Regions from separate parts of the Microbacterium sp. NPDC007973 genome, predicted to be linked through region 2. Evidence: predicted binding sites of a transcription regulator. Region 2 holds the regulator's gene; each other region holds the start of a gene.
What was found. The regulator LexA, encoded in region 2, represses DNA repair genes until DNA is damaged. The targets are predictions, from matches to a motif close to TCGAACANNTGTTCGA.
Positions count from the first base shown of each region.

Region 1 (7,169 bases), on a different contig from region 2:
ACAAGCTTCGCGAGGCTCTTTCGCCTTTCATCTCCGCCGGTCGCGCCGTCGGCTTTTCTTCGCCGTCCGCCCGAAAGGAATCGCGGCGCCGCCCCGCGCCCACCCGCGACCTGGTCGACGTCCGCACGTGGGCCGAGAAGAACGGCTATTCCATCAATACACGCGGACGTATTTCGGAGGTCGTCCTCGCGGCGTACGACGCTGCACACTGAGTAGTCGAAGGAAAGCCGGATGCCGTGGGAAACGGCATCCGGCTTTCTTCGTCCCGGGCGTGTCAGACGAAGGCGCCGTCGCCCGCTCCGACCGCGAGACGCTCGGCGGCGAGGCCCTCGGCGGCGGCGAGCGGGGTGACCCCGCGCGACTGCGCCTCGTCGAACACGCGGCGCACGGTGTCGCCGATGTCGGCCACGCGCCCCATGATCTGCTCCAGCGTCCCGCGCTGCTTGGCCACGAGGTCGAGGTAGATCACGCCGCCCGCGTTCACCACGAAGTCGGGGGCGTACAGGATGCCGCGCCGTGCGAGCCGCTCGGCGCCCGAACGCTCGGCGAGCGGGTTGTTGGCGGGGCCGCAGACCGCGCGCGCGTCGAGGGCGTCGATCACCGCGTCGGTGAGTACACCGCCGATCCCGGCGGGAACGAAGACATCGGCCGGCACGAGGTGCGCCTCGCTCGGCTCGACCCACGCGGCGCCCAACTCGGCGGCCAGCGCGCGCTTGGCGGGGTTGACGTCGGTGACGGTCAGCGTCGCGCCCTCGGTCGCGAGGCGCTCGGCGAGTCGGCTGCCGACCTGGCCGAGACCGGCGATCGTGATGCGGCGACCGGACACGTCACTCGTGCCGACCGCGCGCTCCAGCGTCGCGACGAGGGAGGCGTAGACGCCGAGGCTCGTGGGCCCGGCCGGCTCGCCCGACCCGCCCACGGTGTCGGGCAGGCCCACGACGTGCGCCGTGCGCTCGCTCACCACGAGCATGTCGTCGGTGGTGGAGCCCACGTCCTCCGCCGTGCGGTAGAGGCCGCCCAGGCTCTCGACGGCGTCGCCCAGGTCGAGGAAGGCGGCACGGCGGCGCTCGGCGTCGAGGACCGTGCCCTCGGTGAGGCCGATGACGCTCTTTCCGCCGCCGGCGTCGAGTCCGGCGGCCGCGTTCTTCAGTGTCATCGCCGCCGACAGGCGGAGGGCGTCGCCCAGGGCGTCGGTCCAGGAGGGGTAGGTCCACAGTCGCGCTCCGCCGAGGGCGGAGCCGAGGACCGAGGAGTGCAGCGCGACGGCGATGAACAGGCCGCTGCGGCGCCCCGTCATCACCTCCACGCGCTCGTGGGCGAAATCGGGCAGGGGCAGGGCGTTGGTCATCGCGTTCCTTGTCGTCGGTCGCCTTGTGGGCGGCACGTTTCGAACGCCGCGGCGTTGCGGCATCCACCCTCCATTCTGGCGCGCGCCGACGCCGAGCGCGACGCCGCCGCGCGCGGGTGACCGCCGAGATCACCCGTTCGGTGCGAGATCGCACCGTCCGAACGGTCGGGGAGGTGTCGTTTCGCGCCGAACGTGCGATCTCGGCCCGGCCTCGGGCGGCGGAGCGGCGCGATGACGGGCCTAGGCTGACGGGCATGACCGACGCCCTGCCCGCCCGGAGCCGCCTCGTCGCCGCGTCGCTGGAGGCGGCCGGCATCCCCGGGAAGATCGTCGTCCTGCCGGATGCCGCGTCGACGGCCGCCCTGGCGGCCGCAGCCCTCGGCATCGCGGTGGGCGCGATCGCGAACAGCCTCGTGTTCTGGAGCGACGACGAGCCGCTGCTCGTGATGACCAGCGGCGCGCACCGCGTCGACACGACGGCGCTGGCCGAGAGGCTCGGGCGCGGCGCGATCCGGCGGGCGACGCCGGAACAGGTCCTCGCCGCGACCGGTCAGCCGATCGGGGGCGTCGCGCCGACCGGGCACCCCGCTGCGCTGACGACCGTGGTCGACGAGGACCTCGCCGCGTTCCCGCAGATCTGGGCCGCGGGCGGGACGCCGCACACGGTGTTCCCGCTGACCTTCGACGAGCTCGTGCGGCTGACGGACGGCACGGTGGCGCGGGTCGCCTGAGGTCACGCCGGAGATCAGCGGCGTCAGGGTGGCGCGACGCGGCGCGGGGTGGCCCCGGGGTCATTTCCGGCGCCCCGGGGCTACCTCGAGCGCCCCGACCGGTGAGGGAAGGGCCGGGCGGCGCGGCGGGGGGTCCGCGCCGCCCGGCGGACTCACGCCAGGGGGGACGGCGTGAGGGCGGTGAGGCAGACGACGGCGGCCGCGGCCGACCACGCCTGCGGGCGGCACGCCGCGGGGTACGGCGTGGGCACGGAGGAGTCGGTGCGCGGGTCGCCGCTGTGCAGCTCGGGCACGCGGTAGGCGAATCCCTCGGCGGCATCCAGGAGTCCGTCGACGACGGCCCGGGCCTCGGCGGTCAGGCCCGCCCGCAGCATGCCGTGGGCGGCGATCGCGGTGTCGTGCACCCAGACGCTGCCGCCGTGGTACGACAGGGGCCAGTACCCGTCGGCGCCGGTCGACATCGTACGGATGCCGTACCCGCTCGACATGCTCTCGCCCAGCAGGAGCGACGCGACGTGCTGTTCCTCGTCGGGGGAGAGGATGCCGGTGCCGATCAGGTGGCCGATGTTGCTGGTGAGGGTGTCGACCGGCCGCTTGGCGTTGTCGAGGGCGACGGCGGGGTACCGGCCCTCCGGCGTCTGCACCCAGTACGTGTCGGCGAAGCGCGCCTTGAGGTCGAGCGCCCAGGTGTGCCAGAAGGCGATGTCGTCGGCATCCGTGTCCGCTCCGAAGGCCTCGAGCAGCTCGGCGCCGGCGAGGGCGGCCTCGTAGGCGTACGCCTGCACCTCGCACAGGGCGATCGGACCCTCGGCGAGGCTCCCGTCGCGCCACTGGATCGAGTCGCCGGAGTCCTTCCAGCCCTGGTTCGACAGGCCGGTGCCGAGGCGGTCGATGTAGTCGAGGAAGCCGTCGCCGTCGCTGTCGCCGCTGTCGCGGATCCAGCCGAGCGCCGCGCGCAGCGCCGGCAGGAGTTCCCGCACCTCGGCCTCGGGCATGCCCGCGCGCCACGCATCGGCGAGCAGGCAGATCCACAGGGGGGTGGAATCGACGCTGCCGTAGTACTTCGGCGGCAGCACGATGCCCTCGCCCGGGATCTCCAGCGACGATGCCCGCAGCTCGTGCAGGATCTTGCCCGGCTCCTGCGCCGTCCGGGCGTCGTCGTCGGTCCCCTGCAGGCGCGCGAGCACGCGGAGAGTGGATGCCGCGATCTCGCGGTCGAGGGGGAGGGCCAGGCGGGCGGCCCAGATCGAGTCGCGTCCGAAGAGCGTGAAGAACCAGGGCGCACCGGCCGCGAAAAACGCGTCGTCGGGGTGGTCGGGGAGCACGAGGCGCAGTGCGTCGAGATCGTCGAGCGCCGTCCGCAGCCATCGGGCGAGGCGCGGGTCGGCGGCGGCGGATGACACGGCGGCGGCGTCCCAGCGGGCCGGGACGGCGGGCGAGTCGACGACGAGCGTGTCGTCGCGAAGGCTCAGGGTGAAGCCCAGCTGAACCTCGCCGAAGGCGGGAACGTCGACGTCCCACGCGGCCTCGACGCCCGCGTCGCCGATGGAGATCCCGGCCCCGGGGGCGTGGAGGGAGAGTCCCTGGGCCCCGGCGTCGACGCGCACGCCCTCTCGCTCGGGCACCGTCTCGGCGGCTCGGGGATGTGCGTGGCCCGACTTCACCTCGTGCAACTGGGCGAACTCCGGCGTCAGGCGCAGACGCAGGGTGGTGCGGAGGGGCCGGTCGACGCGCGAGCGGATGATCCACGACTCGCTGACGAGACCGTCGTCGACCCGGCGGTCGCGCACCAGCCGCACCTTCGGGTCGGGGGTGGTGTCGTCGACTCCGCGGAGGAGCCCGCCGAAGACCACGCGCGAGGCGCCGTCGGGGGCGGTCGAGATCCACTCGATCGGCGAGTCGTCGCACGAGGCCGTGAGCGCGCTTACGTGACGCACATCGCCGTGGTAGACCCCGTGAACGGCGGCCGTGCCGATGGCGCCCGTCGCGTCCGACCACACCTGGGTGGGGGCGCGCAGCACGATGAGGGCGTCGTTGAGGAGCGGTTGCAGGGGCATGGTCTCGGTGGTCGTCCCGTTCGGCGAGGTGGTGGGGGCGGTGGTCATTCTTTGACGGCTCCTTCGCTGGCGTTCATGATGCGGCGCTGGAAGATGAAGAACACCACGGCGACCGGGATCGTCATCAGGGCCGCGGCCGCGAGTTTGAGGGGGAATTGGCTGCCCTGGCTGAGCTGCCCGCTGGCGAGGGATGCCACGCCCTTGGTCAGCGTGGTCAGCTCGGGCGACTGGGTGGAGATGACGAAGTGGCTGAGCTCGTTCCACGACCCCTGGAACGACAGGATCACGATCGTGATGAGCGCGGGGCGCGCCATCGGCAGCACGACCGACCAGAAGACGCGGAAGGTCCCCGCTCCGTCGATGCGGGCCTGCTCCTCGACGGACGGCGGGATCGACTCGAAGAAGTTCTTCATGATGAACACGCCCGCGGCATCCACGAGGAGGGGCAGGATCATGCCCGCGTACGAGTCGTACATGCCCAGCTGATTGATCACGAGGAACTTGGGGATCAGCAGCACCACCGCCGGAACGGCCATGACCGCGACGAGGCCGGCGAACACGATGCCGCGACCGCGGAACTGCAGGCGCGCGAGGGCGTAACCGGCGAGGGAGTTGAAGAACACCCGGCCCGCGGTGACGAACACCGTCACGACGACGGAGTTGCCGAACCACACGGGGAAGTCGGAGTTCAGGAACAGGCGCTCGTACGCGGCCCACGTGAAGGGCTGCGGGACGAGCGAGATCGGGTCGGCCGCGGCGGCGGCATCCGTCTTGAACGAGGTCGCCACTTGCACCAGGAACGGATAGATGTACACGAGGGCGAGCAGGAGCAGCAGCACGTACAGGCCGATCTGCCAGCGCAGGGTCTTCGCCGACATGCGGTGCTTCGCGGGGCGCGTGGGGCCGTCGACGCGCTGCTCGGCGAGCACCGTCGTCTGCGGGGATGCCGTGGCGGTCATCGCTTCGCTCCCTTCGCGCCCTCGCGGGGCAGTTCGTACTGACGGAGGCGCCGGCGCGAGACCGGGCGGTCGCGCAGCACGAAGCGCTGAAGGATCGTGAGGGCCACGATGATGACGAACAGCACGAAGGCGATCGCCGCACCCTGTCCCCACTGCTGCGAGAGGAACGCGGACGAGTAGCTGAGGTAGGCCGGGGTCAGGGTCGTCTTGCCGGGGCCGCCCTGGGTGCCGGTGTAGATCTGGTCGAACACCTGCCAGGTGCCGATGAGGCCGAGGGTCAGCACGGTGAACAGCACGGGCTTGAGCTGCGGGAGGGTCACCCGCCAGAAGCGCTGCCAGCCGTTCGCGCCGTCCATCATCGCGGCTTCCTGCACGTCGGCGCCGATGTTCTGCAGCCCCGCGATGAACAGGAGCATGAAGGTGCCCGAGGTCGTGAAGACGGCCATGAGGATGAACGCCGACATCGCCACCGACGGACCGGCGAGCCAGTCCCACCACGACACGCCGAGCATCGTGTTGCCGGTGAGGAAGGCCGGGCCGCTCGTCACGCCCAGCGCGCCGAGAAGGTTGTGCACGACGCCCGAGGGGTCGCTGAACCAGTTCGGCCCGTTGATGCCGAGCCACGAGAGCACCTCGTTGACCGCCCCGGATGCCGAGAAGAGGAACAGCCACAGCACGGTGATCGCGACCGAGCTGGTCACCGAGGGGAAGTAGAACGCGGTGCGGAAGAGGCCGCGACCGCGCAGCACGGCGCGGTTGACGAGCACCGCGAGGAAGAGCGAGAGGGCGGTCTGCAGCGGGACGACCAGCAGCACGTACCAGGCGTTGTTGCGCAGGGCCGTGCCGAAGTCGCGCTCGGCGAGCCCGCCGCCGGTGGTGACGGCGGCGTAGTTGTCGAGGCCGACGAAGCCGACGTTCGAGGAGAACGGACTGCCGCGCCCGGTCCAGTCGGAGAAGCTCACCCACAGCGCCATGAGCACGGGGACGAGGAGGAACACGCCGAGGATGATCAGCACCGGGGCGGTGAACAGCCAGCCGGCGGCGGCCTCGCCGCGCCGGATCCCCGCGGAGGGGGTTCCGGCCCGACGAGGCGCTGCGGTGAGAGCGCTCATGATTACTTGACGATGGCCTCGAGGTTGGACTGCGCCGTCGACAGCAGCGCCTGCGGGTCACCGGTCTTCAGCGACTCCAGCTGGGCGTTGAAGTCGGTGATGACGTCGGCCGCCCCGGCCATGTTCGGCGGGAACTGCGCGTAGTCGGCACCGGCGAGGAACGCGGTCTTGTCGGGGTTGGCGGTCGACCATGCATCGGCGGCCGACTGGATCGAGGGCATCGGGCCGAACGCCTTCGAGAAGGCCAGCTGCTGGTCGGTGCCGGTCAGGTACTCCACGAGAGAACGGGCCTGCTCCTGGTTCGCGCTGTCGGCGGCCATGCCCCAGCAGTTGGTGAACTGCAGCGTTCCCTTTCCGCCGGGGCCCGCGGGAAGCTCGGCGACCTGGTACTTCACGGTGGGGTAGTCGGCGGACATCGCGCCCGAGATCCAGTTGCCCTCGATGACCATCGCGGCCTTCTGGGTGCCGAACGCCTCGCCGCCCCAGCCCGCGCCCACGTCGGACGCGAAGGCGAAGGTGCCGTCGTTGAGGTGCGTCTTGACGTACGTCAACGCCTCGACGTTGGCGGCGCTGTCGGCGGTTGCCTTTCCGTCGGTGACCAGACCGCCGCCGGCCTGGGCCATGAAAGCGCCCACGCGCTGGTACTCGGCGCCGAAGGCCAGACCCACGCGACCGTCGGTGGTGAGCTTCTGGGCGACGGATGCCAACTGGTCCCACGTCGTGGGGATGTCGGCATCCGTGAGTCCCGCTGCCGCCCACAGGTCGGTGTTGATGATCAGCGCGAGCGTGGAGAAGTCCTTGGGCGCGCAGAAGAACTGACCGTCGACGGTGAAGTTGTCCACGAGCGAGGGGTAGAAGTCGCTCTTGTTCGACAGGTCGTCGCCGTACGCCTGGATCGAGCCGTTCGCGGCGTAGCCGGCGAGGGCCTCGGGAGCGAGGTAGAACAGGTCCGGCGGCGAGCC
Region 1 covers NZ_JBIBJJ010000004.1:128,533-135,701, reverse strand. Annotated here, with positions in the region: gene ACFZA2_RS13350 (Lsr2 family protein) at 1-212, shown strand, start outside; gene ACFZA2_RS13345 (Glu/Leu/Phe/Val dehydrogenase dimerization domain-containing protein) at 275-1,348, opposite strand; gene ACFZA2_RS13340 (YbaK/EbsC family protein) at 1,603-2,079, shown strand; gene ACFZA2_RS13335 (glycogen debranching N-terminal domain-containing protein) at 2,232-4,184, opposite strand; gene ACFZA2_RS13330 (carbohydrate ABC transporter permease) at 4,181-5,014, opposite strand; gene ACFZA2_RS13325 (carbohydrate ABC transporter permease) at 5,092-6,207, opposite strand; gene ACFZA2_RS13320 (extracellular solute-binding protein) at 6,210-7,169, opposite strand, start outside.
Region 1: ACFZA2_RS13340 (YbaK/EbsC family protein) is a predicted target of LexA. The motif match lies at 1,474-1,489, and genes of this name have one in related genera.

Region 2 (7,169 bases):
GGGCGAGCACGGCATCCAGTTCCTCCTGCTCGAGGCCCGACATGAGCTGGAGGTGCACCACCAGCTCGGGACCACGCAGGCGGCCGGTGGGGTCGCCCGACTCGACGGCGAGGTCGAGCACCGCGAGTTCTCCCGAGATGCTTTCCTGCAGGCCGGTGAAGATCGCGGGAGACGTGTGGGCCGGTTCCCACGACTCCCCCTGCGCGATCGCCCAGACGGCGGGGCGCCGGATGACGAACTCCGTCTCCGACGCCGGGTCGATGACGATGAGCTCGGTGTCCTCGGACGCTGCAGCCAGGGCCGTGCGACGCCCGTCGGCCGGCACGGGGCGGGCCGCGGCATCCCAGGTCTGCAGGGCGGTCACCGAGGTGAACACGGGGAGCACCTTGCGACCGTCGGGGGCGGCAACCGTCACGATCGACAACTCCTGCGTCTTGTCGACCTCGAGGCCGTGAGCACCGATACCGTGGTCGCCCTTCTCGGCGACCAGCGGGATCAGCAGTCGCGCGTCGCGATAAGCGTCGACGACGGCGCGCGCGTCGCCGTCGCCCGCGCGGAACGCGACGAGAGCAGCGAGCAGCGTCGGGTCGGCCGAGCCGTCGTCACCGGAGTGCGGGTTCGACTCGAAACGGCGCCCCTCCCAGGGAACGCCCGCGGAATCGGCGCGGTGCCCGTGGTCGTGGGGACCGCCGGCGCGAGGACCGTCAGTGTCCGGCGACATCCAGCGCCTCAGCGAGGGTGAACTGTCCCGCGTAGAGCGCCTTGCCCACGATGGCGCCCTCGACGCCCAGCGGCACGAGCTCGCGGAGCGCCGCGATGTCGTCGAGGCTCGACACGCCGCCGGAGGCGACGATGGGCTTCGGGGTGCGCTGGGTCATCTCGCGCAGAAGCTCGATGTTGGGACCGCGCAGCGTGCCGTCCTTCGTCACGTCGGTCACGACGTAGCGGCTGCAGCCCGCGTCTTCCAGGCGCTGCAGGACGGTCCACAGGTCACCGCCGTCGCGGGTCCAACCGCGCGCCGCGAGGGTCGTGCCGCGCACGTCGAGCCCGACGGCGATCGCCTCGCCGTAGCGGTTGATGACGTCGGCGGCCCACTCGGGGTTCTCGAGCGCGGCCGTGCCGAGGTTGATGCGGCTCGCACCGCTTTCGAGGGCGGCTTCGAGGGAGCGGTCGTCGCGGATGCCGCCCGACAGCTCGACCTGCACGCCCTTGACCTGCTTGATGACCTTGCGCATGACATTCGCGTTGCTGCCGCGCCCGAAGGCGGCATCGAGGTCCACGAGGTGGATCCACTGCGCGCCCTGACGCGCGAAGTCGGCCGCGGCGTCGACGGGGTCGCCGTAGCTGGTCTCGGTGCCCGCCTCCCCCTGGGTCAGACGGACGGCCTTCCCATCGGCCACGTCGACCGCGGGAAGAAGGACAAGCTCGGGCGTGGACGCGAAATCGTTCATGGCTCCTCGTGCCGGTAGGCGCCTCTCGCCAGCCCCGGGCACGAGGTCACACAGTAGTCGTGCGCAGCCCGTCGATCCAATTGGCGAGAAGACGGATGCCGGCATCTCCGGACTTCTCGGGGTGGAACTGCGTCGCGGCCAGTGGACCGTTCTCGACCGCGGCGATGAAGGGGGCACCGTACGTGCACCACGTCACCGCGGGCTGCGGGAACGGCGGCGTGACCTCGAGCGACCACTCCTGCGCCGCGTACGAGTGGACGAAGTAGAAGCGCTCTCGTTCGATGCCCTCGAAAAGACGCGATCCCTCCCCCGCGGCGACCGTGTTCCACCCCATGTGCGGCAGCACGGGGGCGGCGAGTTCGTCGACGGTGCCCGGCCACTCACCGAGTCCGGGCGTGTCGGTGCCGCGCTCGATGCCGCGCTCGAACATCACCTGCATGCCGACGCAGATGCCGAGCACCGGACGACCGCCCGCGAGCCGGCGATCGATGATCTCGCCCCCACGACTGGCGTTCAGGGCGCCCATGACGGCGCTGAACGCGCCGACGCCGGGGACGAGGAGGCCGTCGGCGTCCATCAGCAACGAGCGGTCGGATGTCAGCCGCGCGTCGGCTCCGGCTTCGACGAGCGCCTTGACCGCGGAGTGGACGTTGCCCGAGCCGTAGTCGAGGACGGCGACGACCGGCTTGGCCGTCACAGCGCGCCCTTCGTGCTCGGGATGCCGTCGACGAACGGGTCGAGGGCCTTGGCCTGTCGGAAGGCACGCGCGAACGCCTTGTACTCCGCCTCGGCGATGTGGTGCGGATCGCGTCCCCCGACGACGCGCACGTGCACGGTGAGGCCGCCGTGGATCGAGATGGCCTCGAACGAGTGGCGCACGAGCGAGCCGGTGAAGTGCCCGCCGATCAGGTGGTGCTCGAAGCCCGCGGGCTCCCCCGTGTGCACGAGGTAGGGGCGTCCGCTGATGTCGACGACCGCCTGCGCCAGAGCTTCGTCGAGCGGAACGAGCGCGTCGCCGTACCGCGCGATGCCGGACTTGTCTCCGAGCGCCTGGCGAATGGCCTGACCCAGGACGATGGAGGTGTCTTCGACGGTGTGGTGCGCGTCGATGTGGGTGTCGCCCGTCGCGCGCACGCGCAGGTCGGTCAGGGAGTGCTTCGCGAACGCCGTCAGCATGTGATCGAAGAACGGGACGCTCGTGGAGATGTCGCTGACGCCGCGACCGTCGAGGTCGAGCTCGAGCTCGACGCGGGACTCGCTCGTCTCGCGAGTGATCGAGGCGGTGCGGGGGGTGGCGGGGGCGGTCATGCTCGGGATCCTATCGAGGCGAGGGCGTCCAGGAACGCGGTGGTCTCGTCGGCCGTTCCGGCCGAGACCCGGAGGTGGTGGGGGATGCCGACGTCGCGGATCAGCACGCCCCGGTCGTAGAGCGCCTTCCACGTCGCGGCGGGATCGTCGACGCCCCCGAAAAGGACGAAGTTCGTCCAGGACTCGTGCGCGGTGTATCCCAGCGCCGACACGGTCGCCGAGATGCGGTCGCGCTGCGCGACGATCTCGTCGACCATCGAGAGCATGGTGTCGGCGTGCCCGAGAGCGGCCGTCGCGGCGGCCTGCGTCAGCGCGCTGAGGTGGTACGGCAGCCGCACCAAGCGGAGCGCGTCGACGAACGCGGGGTCGGCGGCGAGGTAGCCGACGCGGGCTCCCGCGAAGGCGAACGCCTTGCTCATCGTGCGCGAGACGACCAGCCGCGGGCGCCCGGGCAGCAGCGAGATGGCCGACGGCTCATCGCGTGGGGCGAACTCCTCGTAGGCCTCGTCGACGATGACGACCCCCTCGAAGGCGTCGTACACCGCCTCGATGACGTCGAGGCGCAGCGGGGTGCCCGTGGGGTTGTTGGGGGCGCAGAGGAAGACGATGTCGGGACGCTGCTCGCGCACCTGCGTCGCCGCGAACTCAGCGGAGAGGGTGAAGTCGTGCGCGCGCTCCCCGGCGATCCACCGGGCGCCGGTGGCGCGGGTGAGGATCGGGTACATCGAGTAGGTGGGGGCGAATCCCATGGCCGAGCGGCCAGGACCGCCGAACGCCTGCAGGATGTGCTGGAGGACCTCGTTCGAGCCGTTGGCCGCCCAGATCTGATCGGGGTTCAGTCCGTGCCCGAGGTACTGCGCGAAGGCCTCACGGAGAGTGGTGAATTCGCGGTCGGGATACCGGTTGACATCGCGGAGGGCACGAGCCACGGCATCCAAGATGTCGTCGGCGACTTCGGACGGAACGGGGTGCGTGTTCTCGTTCACGTTCAGCGCCACGGGCAGCGCGGCCTGCGGTGCCCCATAGGGCGTCATGCCCCGGAGATCGTCGCGAAGCGGGAGGTCGTCGAGGCGTACGTTCACCTCACCCATCGTAGGCGGCGGTGACACCGACGGATCACGCTCGCGGGTTGGGCGGATCGCCCCTGCCGTCGGCGTCGATCCCGTGCGGACGGTCAGTTCGCGGGAGCGTATTCGGCGGGGATGGCGATGCGCTGACCCGCCGTGACGGAACCGCCGGACAGGGCGTTGAGACGCGTGATCTCGGCGACCACGTCGCGCGGGTCGGCCGCGGGCGCGAGCTCTTCGGCGATCGACCACAGCGTCTCGCCGCTCATGACGGTGATCTCGGTGAACGACCCGGCGGGCGCCCCGGCCTCGTTCGAAGCGAGCGCGGCTCCCCCGCCGACGACGGCGAAACCCAGGGCGATGGCGAGGGGAAGGGCGACCAGGAACGCGACGACACGGCGGCCGCGCGCGGTGATACGCAGGCGGGTGGTCGGGGCGGTGATGGCGATGCTGCTCATGATGTGCTCCTCGGTGGGGAGAGATTCGCACCCCGCCCTCGGCCGGGAGGGCGGGAGTGCGAATCTGTATTCCGAATCTATCTTCGATACTTTCGATGTGTCAAGACCGCGGATATCGGAGACGGATCGAACGCGACACGCGCGCCGTTCCCTGCCTTCCGGCTCATTCACCGGATACGGTTTCGACACGGAGACCTCATCACCAACCTCCGACATTCGAATTTCCGCCGCATCGACAGCGGCGCGAGGGGAGCACAGATGACCGACGCGACGACCGCCGCCGGCCGCGAACGTCCGCAGACTCGGCGACGCAAGAACCTGAGCGACAAGCAGCTCGCCATCCTCGAGGTCATCCAGCGATCGATCGCCCGGCACGGCTATCCGCCGAGCATGCGCGAGATCGGCGACGCGGTCGGCCTGAAGTCGCTGTCGAGCGTGACCCACCAGCTCAACCAGCTGGAACTGAGCGGCTACCTGCGGCGCGACCCGGGCAAGACGCGCGCCATGGAAGTCCTCATCGACCTCCCCGGTGCCGCCGCCGAGAACCCGGCCGACACGGTTCCCGCGCTGGGCGACGCCGCCCTCGTGCCCCTCGTCGGCCGCATCGCCGCCGGCGTGCCCATCACCGCCGACCAGCAGGTGGAGGAGATCTTCCCCCTCCCCCGCCAACTCGTGGGCAAGGGCGAGCTCTTCATGCTCAAGGTGTCGGGCGACTCGATGATCGACGCCGCCATCTGCGACGGCGACTGGGTCGTCGTACGATCGCAGGCGACGGCCGAGAACGGCGAGATCGTCGCCGCGATGCTCGACGGCGAGGCGACCGTGAAGACGTTCCGCCGCCGCGACGGCCACACCTGGCTGCTCCCCCGCAACAGCGCATTCGAGCCGATCCTGGGCGACGAGGCCGTCGTGCTCGGCCGCCTCGTCGCCGTCCTGCGCGCCGTCTGACCTTCCCCGCCCCGGGGCCGGATGCGCGCTCGGGCATGGCATCCGCCCCTCTCGGCTCGCTCGTCGCGAGGACCGCGGGTCTCCGTCGATGTCGGACGCCCTGCCTAGGCTGGAGTCATGGCTGACACCCTCCCCTACGGTTCCTGGCCCTCCCCGATCACGCCCGCGTCCGTCGCCCAGGCCTCGCCGCGCGTCGACGGCGCACGACTGGTGGGAGACGAGGTGTGGTGGGGCGAGTCCGTCCCCCACGAGGCCGGTCGCGTCGCCGTGAAGCGTCGCCGCGGCGACGGCTCCGTCGAGACGGTGCTTCCCGCACCCGCCGACGCGCGCTCCGCGGTGCACGAGTACGGGGGCGGCGCCTGGACGGCGTCCGACGACGGGGAGCTGTACTACGTCGAGAAGACCGACCAGCGCGTCTATGCCCTCCGCCCGGGCGAGACCTCGCGCCCGCTGACCCCCGCCGACGACGCCGTGCGACACGGCGGACTGCGCTGGGAGCACGGGGTGCTCCTCGCCGTGCGCGAGACCCACGAGTCGTCGCGGGTCCCGGCCCGGGCCATCGTCCGCATCCCCCTCGACGGGCCGGCGGAGATCCTCGCCGAGGGCAGTGACTTCCTGGCCCAGCCGGCCCTCTCGCCCGACGGTCGCCGCCTGGCCTGGGTGGCCTGGGACCACCCCGACATGCCGTGGGATGCCACCGTCCTCCGCGTCGCCGACCTCGAGACGGGCGAGGTCCACGACGTCGCGGGCGGTGCGCGCCGCGCGCCCGTGCAACCCGTGTGGATCGCGGATGACGAGCTGCTGTACGCGGACGACCCCGCAGGCCGCTGGAACCTCTTCCGCCGCCCCCTCGACGGCGATGCGCAGCCGCTCGCCCCGGCGGACGCCGACACCGGCGGCGGCCTGTGGGTACTCGGAACCCGGTGGTTCGGAGCGGCCGACGACGGGCGCGTCGTCGCCGTCCGGACGAACGGGGCCGATGAGGTCGTCGAGATCGCACCGAGCGGCGTCCGTCCCCTCGACGTCCCCGTCGTCGCCGGCGCCGCGATCGACGACGCCCGCGGTTCGCAGGTGCTCGTCTCGGGTTCGGACGCCGGCGGCCGATCGGGCCTCTGGCTCGTCGACCTCGATTCCGGCGTTGTCGACCTCGTGACGGGAGGCGCCGGCCCGTGGGGAGACGAATGGATGCCGACGGCCCGCGCGCTGTCGACGGACGGACCGCACGGTCCGGTGCACGCTTTCGCCTACGCCCCCACCAACCCCGACGTCGCCCCCGTGGCGGGTGAGCGCCCGCCGTACGTCGTGCTCGTCCACGGCGGACCCACCTCGCACGTCGGCCCCGCTCCGTCGGCGAAGACGGCGTTCTTCACGAGCCGGGGTATCGGTGTCCTCGACGTCAACTACGGCGGTTCCACGGGCTACGGGCGCGCCTATCGGGACCGCCTGAAGGGACGGTGGGGCGTGGTCGACGTCGACGATGTCGCCGCCGCGGCATCCGCCCTCGCGGAAGCGGGACTCGCCGACCCCGAGCGCCTCGCCATCGCGGGCGGCTCGGCCGGGGGCTGGACGGTGCTCGCCGCCGTCACGCGCACCGACGTGTTCGCAGCCGGCATCTCCCGCTACGGGGTGGGCGACGCCCGCGCCCTCGCGGAAGACACCCACGACTTCGAGGCGCGCTACCTCGACGGGCTCATCGGGCCTCTGCCCGATGCCGAGGCCGTGTACGTCGAGCGCTCACCCCTGAGCCGCCCGGAGCTCTTCCGTGTGCCGCTGCTGATCCTGCAGGGATCGGAAGACCGAGTGGTCCCCCCATCGCAGGCGGAGGCCATCCGCGACGCCCTGACGGCGCACGGCGTCCCGCACGCGTACGTCCTGTACGAGGGTGAGGGGCACGGGTTCCGCCGGTCGGAGACGGTGATCGACTCCCTCGAGCGCGA
Region 2 covers NZ_JBIBJJ010000001.1:190,354-197,522, forward strand. Annotated here, with positions in the region: gene ACFZA2_RS00980 (SseB family protein) at 1-721, opposite strand, end outside; gene priA (bifunctional 1-(5-phosphoribosyl)-5-((5-phosphoribosylamino)methylideneamino)imidazole-4-carboxamide isomerase/phosphoribosylanthranilate isomerase PriA) at 705-1,451, opposite strand; gene hisH (imidazole glycerol phosphate synthase subunit HisH) at 1,498-2,148, opposite strand; gene hisB (imidazoleglycerol-phosphate dehydratase HisB) at 2,145-2,759, opposite strand; gene ACFZA2_RS01000 (histidinol-phosphate transaminase) at 2,756-3,850, opposite strand; gene ACFZA2_RS01005 (LysM peptidoglycan-binding domain-containing protein) at 3,934-4,284, opposite strand; gene lexA (transcriptional repressor LexA) at 4,543-5,232, shown strand; gene ACFZA2_RS01015 (prolyl oligopeptidase family serine peptidase) at 5,350-7,169, shown strand, end outside.

Region 3 (7,169 bases), on a different contig from region 2:
TCGAAGTCAACCTCCGGTGACACGACGACGAGGGATCGAAGAGAAGGAGACAGCGGCGTCGATGACGTGAGGGATGGAATCTCCACACATGCGTCGCGCAGATTGGGTGCGTTCAAAGCACTCAGGAGACCGCGGCCGTGGATGTTGACCTGTTCCAATTCGGCGAGTTGCGACAAATCAACCGTGGGCATGGCGGCGGCCTTGTAGGGGTCGTTGTACAGGTAGCGCAGGGAAGTCATCCGCGGCAGCGCGTCTGCGCCTCTGACGTCTGGGCCAGCGGCGCAGTGTAAAACGGCGAGTTCCGCGGCTGTCTCCCCGAGCTGTTCCAGGTCAAAGACGCCTTGAACGTAGAGTCCGAACCCGTCCGAGATGAGGCTCCGAATTTCGGGCACAGCGGGCCCAACCGCCGGCCATTCTTCGGGGATGTGCACGACCGGGTCATTGGTCATGCCGTCCCACGAAACGAAGTCACGCACCGACTCCGCGACGATCCACTCGCTTCGCCCCTCCGGATTGAGGTCCATCAGCGCGCCAACTCTCCCTCGTGCGACCGCATCGTCCCCGACGCTACCGCTTGGGACTCAATCCAGGGAGCCTCCCAGCCTGTGGCATAAATCGGATCGTGGGAATGTGCGGGGTGGCGGTCTGTGGCACGACATATGCGGCCACCGATCAGAACAGCCTCGGCTCGCTCGCCGGGGCGACCCGGGGGCGAGGGGATGCCAGGCCCCGGGTCGTGCGGACCGGCCCCAGGCTGCTCGTGGCCGGGGTGCGGGCCGCGAGTCCCGGTTGCGGGCGACCGCGTGGGTGGTCGTCTTCGTCCCAGCCGTCGAGTCCGTGCAGGCGCAGCAGAGGGCGGAGGCGCTTGCCGAGCCACGTGCGGTACGCCGTGGGTGCGGTGACCGAGACGCCGGGATAGAGGCCGCGGTACGACGACACGAGGTGCGGATGCTCGCGTTCGAGCCACTCGAAGAACCACTGCTTGGCGCCCGGGCGCAGGTGCAGTGCGCCGTAGACCACCCTCGCGGCGCCGGCCGCACGCAGGCGGGCGAGGGCGTCGTCGAGCGCCGGGATCGAGTCGGTGAGGTGGGGGAGGATCGGCATGAGGAACACCGTCACGCGGAATCCCGCCGCCGTCGCGGCGCGGACCGTCTCGAGGCGCGCCTCGGCGCTGGGGGTTCCCGGCTCGATCGAGTGCTGAAGAGCGTCGTCGAAGACGGCGATCGACATCGCGAGCGAGACCTTCACCTGCCGGGCGGCGTCCGCCAGCAGCGGCAGGTCGCGCCGCAGAAGCGTGCCCTTCGTGAGGATCGAGAAGGGTGTTCCGGTGTCGGTGAGGGCACCGACGATGTCGGGCATCAGGCGGTAACGCCCCTCGGCCCGCTGATAGGGGTCGGTGTTCGTGCCGAGCATGACCGGTTCGCGCGCCCAGGATCCGCGCTGCAGCTCGGTCCGCAGAACGTCGGCGACGTTGACCTTCACCACGATCTGCGAGTCGAAATCGGCACCGGAGTCGAGGTCGAGATACTCGTGCGTCTTGCGGGCGAAGCAGTACGAGCACGCATGGCTGCAGCCGCGATACGGATTCACCGTCCAGTCGAACGGCATGGCGGACGCGCCGGGCACGCGGTTCAGGGCGGTCTTGCACAGCACCTCGTGGAACGTCATCCCCGCGAACTCGGGGGTCGAGACCGACCGGACGAGACCGTCGATGCGCTCCATGCCGGGCAGCGCCGCCGTGTCGTCGACGCCCAACTGCTGACCCTGCCACCTCATGCGAATAGTCGAACACATGTTCTATCCGGAAGCAAGGCCGACCTCTTCACATGCGTCCGCATGGACGAACCGCGAACCGCTACTGTGGCTGCCAAGCCCGCCCCGCGCGGGTGGACAGGGGGCGGACATGGATGCGGACCGGCACGTGTGGGGGCACACGCTCGTGAACGTGTCCGCGCGCCGGGTGGAGTCGCTGCATCCCTCCTTCGTGGTGCGGCATCCCACCCTGTCGGGATGGATCTGGCTCGGCGTCGCGGTGGTGCTGCTCGTGGTCTGCGAGATCTGGGCCGAGGACGACACCGCAGCCGTCGTCATCTCGCTGCTCGGCGCCCTGCCGTCGCTCGGCGCGACGCTGCTGGTTCTCGCGCAGACGCCGCGCACGCATCTCGCGTACGAGGAGTCCATCCTCGGTCACTTCTTCGCGCGGTTCTTCGCGGTCCTCGGCGCGCTGATCCTGTGGGTCGGCTCCGTCGTCCTCGGCGCGGCGGTCGCGGTGCAGCTGGCCGAGGACACCGGGGCGGATCCCGAGAAGGCATGGGTCGAGGCCTTCGAGATCTTCGGTGCGGTCGTGCCGTTCATCGTCGCGATGCTCTGGGCCGTGCTCGTCTTCCGCTGCGTCGGGTACATCGCGCGCCTGCGCGGGTGGGCGGGCGTACCCGAGCGCCATCGGATCCCCGACGAGTTCCTCACGGAGCTGCCGCACACCCGGCGTGTCGTCATCGGACTCGCGCACCCCTCGCTCCTGTTGGTCGCGGGAGTGCTGAGCATCGTCGTCGCCCTCTTCGCGGCGGCCGAGGTCGCATCCAGCGGCATCGCCTGACGCCTCCGCGCTGCCGCGTGGGACCCCTCGACCGGGGGACGATCACCTCACGCGAACAAGCGAGCGGCCAGGAACCGCAGAGCCTCCGTGCCCACCTCGAGGGACTCCTCTTGATCTCGGCGTGCGTCGTCGGGCAGATCGGGATCCGCCAGAATGCCGCGGATCACGCGCTGCCAGCCGGCGAGGATCTCCACGAGGAACTCCTCGTCCCCGTCCGCCAGCGACACCGCCAGCTCGGCGTCGTCGAGCGGCCATCCGCTGGGAGCGAGGGGGCCGGAATGCCGCGCGGTCGCCGCGCTGCCGGCGGCCTGGAGCCGTTCCGTGCGGGCCGCGATGACCGGATCGCCACCGACGCGTTCGACGGAGCCGGTGTTGCCGAGCGCGGCGTAGACGGTGTGCCAGACGGGCATCGGGAAGCTCAGCTCGTGGGTCGGCTCCGAGGTGTCGACGAGCGGGTCTTCGGCATCCTGGTCGAACGCGATCGAACCGACCGTGTCGTCGCCGACGGTGTCGAGGGCGACCCAGTGGCCGTTGGTCTCGTCGTGGTAGCCGATCTCCCCCGAGGGCGACACCTGCGTCGAGGGGCCGCCGGGGCGCGGAACAAAGGGGGTCTCGGTGGCGATGTACGCAGAGGGGGACGGTGGAGGGGTTTCGGGCCGAGCCCCCAGCAGCACGCGCGTCAGCGCGGCTCCCGAGTCGAGGAGCTCGTCGAGGGCCGCGGTCAGGTCGTCATCGGTCGGTGCCTCCTCGCCCCGGACGGCGGCGCGGAGCACGGTGCCGCGCAGCAGCTCCTTCGCGAACGAGCCCGTCGTGCCCTGCGCGCGGTCGGCTGCGGCCTCGATCGCCTCCGCCGAGAGCGGCAGGCCCTGGGCGTAGCGACGGAACAGTCGGCGTCGGTCGGCGTCGTCGGGGAGCGGGATCTCGACGCCGAGGTCGACGCGACCCGGTCGGGCGGCGAGAGCCTCCTCGAGGATCTGCACGTGATTGGTGGTCATGACGAAGGCGATGTCGGCATCCGGTTCCAACCCGTCCAGGGCGTCGAGCACGTCGAACAGCACGGGCTCGGGCGAGAAGCCGCGATCAGCCGCCACCAGGTCGATGTCTTCGAGCACGACGAGGGCGGGGGCGAAGGTGCGCGCGATCTCGGCCGCCGCGGTGATGAAGCGGATGCTCGACCCGGTGAGCACGACGGCCGTCGTCTCCGGTGTGCGGGCGAGCAGGTGGCGCACCGTGAGCGTCTTGCCGGTACCGGGAGGACCGTAGAGCAGGACGCCGCGCTTGAGGTGCTGTCCGGCGGAGCGCAGGGTCTCGCGGTGATCGCCGATGCCCACGACGTGATCGACGATCCGCTGCAGAACCCCCTCGCCGAGCACGATGTCGTCGGCGCCGACCTCGGGGCGGGGCAGGAAGGTGGCCCCGGCCTCGTGCCCGTACTCGGTCGGCACGAACGACAGCACCTGGCCGCGCAGCACGCTGCGCTCGATCATCAGTCGCCGGATCTCCGCGAGCGCCGCCGCCGTGGCATCCGGGTCCGCGCCGATCACCTCGAGCTGGGGCTGCGACGGCATGGACCGCGGGTTCGCCGAGCGCTGCACGATCGCGAGCGGGTGACCGTCGAAGGCGAGCAGCCGCACGCCGAACGAGACGACCCGCCGCTGGGCGGTGGCGCTCACATCGCGCGACTCGTACGACACCGGTCCGGGAGCGAAGTGCGAGTAGGGGCCCGCGAACAGCTCGGATGCCGACACGTGCAACCGCTGCTCGCCCCCGGTCACGCCGATCAGGCGTCCGCCGCCGCGTTCGGTGAGCTCATCCAGGGCGATGTCGGCGTCGACGTAGCGGTGCGCCGACAGTGTCTCGGTGGTGACCGGGAGTGTGGTGACGTCCACGCCAAGATGGGCGCTCAGCTCTTCGCCGAGCGGGGTGCGCTCACCTGCTCGGTCGTCGGCGACGACGCGGTTCACGGTCTCGAAGTAGCGGCTGATGGTGCGCATCAGTGCGCGGTCGTCGTCGTCGAGCATGGTCCCCCCGGTCGGCTCACGGTGTCCCCAGACTGCCGGTCCGACGCGAGTCGGGCAACCACCGGCCCGCCACGGGTCGACCGCAGCGGGCGTCCGGGGGACAATGGACGCAGTGATGTCCCCCGATCCCGAGCTCTCTCCCCGCCGCGCCGCGCGCGCGGAGGCCGAGCGTCTCGCGACGGCGGCTGTAGCGGTGCCCCCGGCGCCCCCCACCCGACGCCAGCTGCGGGAAGCGGCGACCGGGGCCGTCGCGCTCCCGGCGCGGCCCGACGAACCGGCCGCGACGCCGCGGGGCGCGACGAGAGGTCGGCTCCCCGACCTCCTCGGCGCCCTGCCGCTCCGGCGCCGGCGGCGCCTCGCCCTCGTCGCCGGGTCGGCGGTCGCGGTATTGGTGGGTGCCGTGGTGGTGGGGGGCGCGACGCTCGGGCGCGGCGCGGATGCCGAGGGCTCAGCCGCGGCGGACGCCTCCGCGGTGTCGGCTGCGATCGCCGGGCCCCCCGCCGTCCCCGACGACGGCCTGCCGGTTCCGCAGGTCGCCGCCGTCGCCGCGACCGCCACCCCGTGCGACGACCCGGCCTTCACCACTGCCCTCTCACAGGGCGACGACACCGCCGCGATCGCCGCCGCGGGCGGTGGGGCGGCGTTCCGCTCCGCGGTGGCATCCGGACTCGCCCCCTGCGTCTCGCTCAGCGACCCGGATCGCGAGTGGCTCGTCGTCAACAAGCAGCGCCCGCTCGATCCGCTCGACTACTACCCGGGCGACCTCGTCATGCCGTCCAACGTGCGCGCTCTGGAGCAGTCGGCCCTGCGCGCCGCTCCCGCCGAAGCCCTCAGCGCGATGGTCCGCGCGGCCTCCGACGCGGGGGTGGGCGAGATCGGCTATCTGAGCGCCTTCCGCTCCTACTCCACGCAGCAGTCCACGTACGCCGGTCGCGTCGCCGTGGGCGGCGTGGCCGAGGCCGATCGCGAGAGCGCACGCCCGGGGTTCAGCGAGCACCAGACCGGAAAGGCCGTCGACATCGTGCCGTGCAACGGCTCCTGCGCGACGCTCGACGACGTGGCGGCGTCGGCGCAGGGCGCCTGGGTGCGGGAGCATGCCTGGGAGTTCGGCTTCATCACGCGTTATGCCGAGGGACGCGAGGATGTCAGCGGCTACGAGCCCGAGGCGTGGCACCTGCGTTTCATCGGGCCGGAGCTCGCCCAGGCGTACCACGACGGCGGATACACCACCCTCGAGGAGTTCTTCGGGCTCCCGGCGGCGCCGACGTACTGAGCGTCGGGCAGGCGGCGTCCCGACGCTGCCAAGATGCACGCGGCTCCGCCGTCCCGCCCCCTGCGCACGGCCTCCGTCGAGCGGGCCGTCAGACCCGGCGTCGTCGCGCGGTGAGCCGCACCCCTGGCAGGGGCGGCGCGGGGATGCGCTCGGGTCCGTGGTCGACGACCTCGCCGAACCGGGAAGAGCGGGCCTCCCACGCCTCGCGTGCCTCGGCGATCTCGTCGTGCGAGCGGCCGACGAAGTTCCACCACATCACGATGTCGGCCTCGAAGGGCTCCCCGCCCAGCAGGAAGACCCGGGCGCCCTCGTCGCTGCGCAGCTCCAGGTGGTCGCGTCCGTTGCCGAGGTAGACCAGCCGCGTGTGATCGACGGATGCCGTCGACCCGGGCTCGATCGCGGGCGCCGGTCGTCTCGAGGCGTCGGCGTCGACGGCATCCACCCCCGTCGTCGCTTCGGCGGCGCCGACCATGCCGGAGACGGCGTACTCCCACGTGGGGTCCAAGGGGATCCGCACGGTGGCGCCGGCGGCCAGGCGCAACTCCGCGCCGACGATCGGCGTGTGCACGGTCGCCGGCGACGAGACTCCGCCCAGTTCGCCCATCACGACGACCGCGTCGGATCCGTCGCCCAGATCGAGCACGGGCAGGTCCTCGTGGCGCTCGAAGGCGGGAGCGCCGTGCCGACGCGACTCGGGCAGGGCCACCCACAGCTGCAGCGCGTCGAGAGGGATCGGTCCCTCGCCCACCGAGTACTCCGAGTGCGCGATGCCCGCGCCGCTGGTCATGAGGTTCAGGGCGCCGGGCCGCACGACGACGTCGCTGCCCACGGCATCCCGGTGCCGCACCTCGCCCACGATCGGCCAGGTGACCGTCTGCAGGCCGATGTGGGGGTGCGGTTCGACGCGCATGAGGGTCTGCTGCGGACCGAATCGGTCGAGGAAGCACCACGCGCCGACCATCGGCAGCGAGCGGTGCGGGAGGGTGCGATGCACCTCCATGCCGCGCACGCCGCCCAGCGGCACCTCGCGCGCCTCGACCACGAGCGCCCGCGGCCCGTCGCACTCGACCGGGCCCTCCGCCTCGGGCGGGGCGACGTCGAGGCGGGTCACGACGCCTCGTCGGCGCCCTCGGGCCACTCGACCGAGAGGCCGTCGACGTCGTGCTCGCCGAGATAGTGCGCGACGAACGGGCACGAGGGGATGACGGTGTCGCCGCGGCGCGCGAGGTCGGACAGCGCCTCACCGGCGAGCTTCGAGCCGAGACCCTTCCCCTTGAAG
Region 3 covers NZ_JBIBJJ010000002.1:710,451-717,619, forward strand. Annotated here, with positions in the region: gene ACFZA2_RS08465 (hypothetical protein) at 1-524, opposite strand, end outside; gene ACFZA2_RS08470 (Rv2578c family radical SAM protein) at 673-1,776, opposite strand; gene ACFZA2_RS08475 (hypothetical protein) at 1,904-2,596, shown strand; gene ACFZA2_RS08480 (AAA family ATPase) at 2,644-4,617, opposite strand; gene ACFZA2_RS08485 (M15 family metallopeptidase) at 4,733-5,890, shown strand; gene ACFZA2_RS08490 (pirin family protein) at 5,979-7,001, opposite strand; gene ACFZA2_RS08495 (GNAT family N-acetyltransferase) at 6,998-7,169, opposite strand, start outside.
Region 3: ACFZA2_RS08470 (Rv2578c family radical SAM protein) is a predicted target of LexA. The motif match lies at 1,785-1,800, and genes of this name have one in related genera.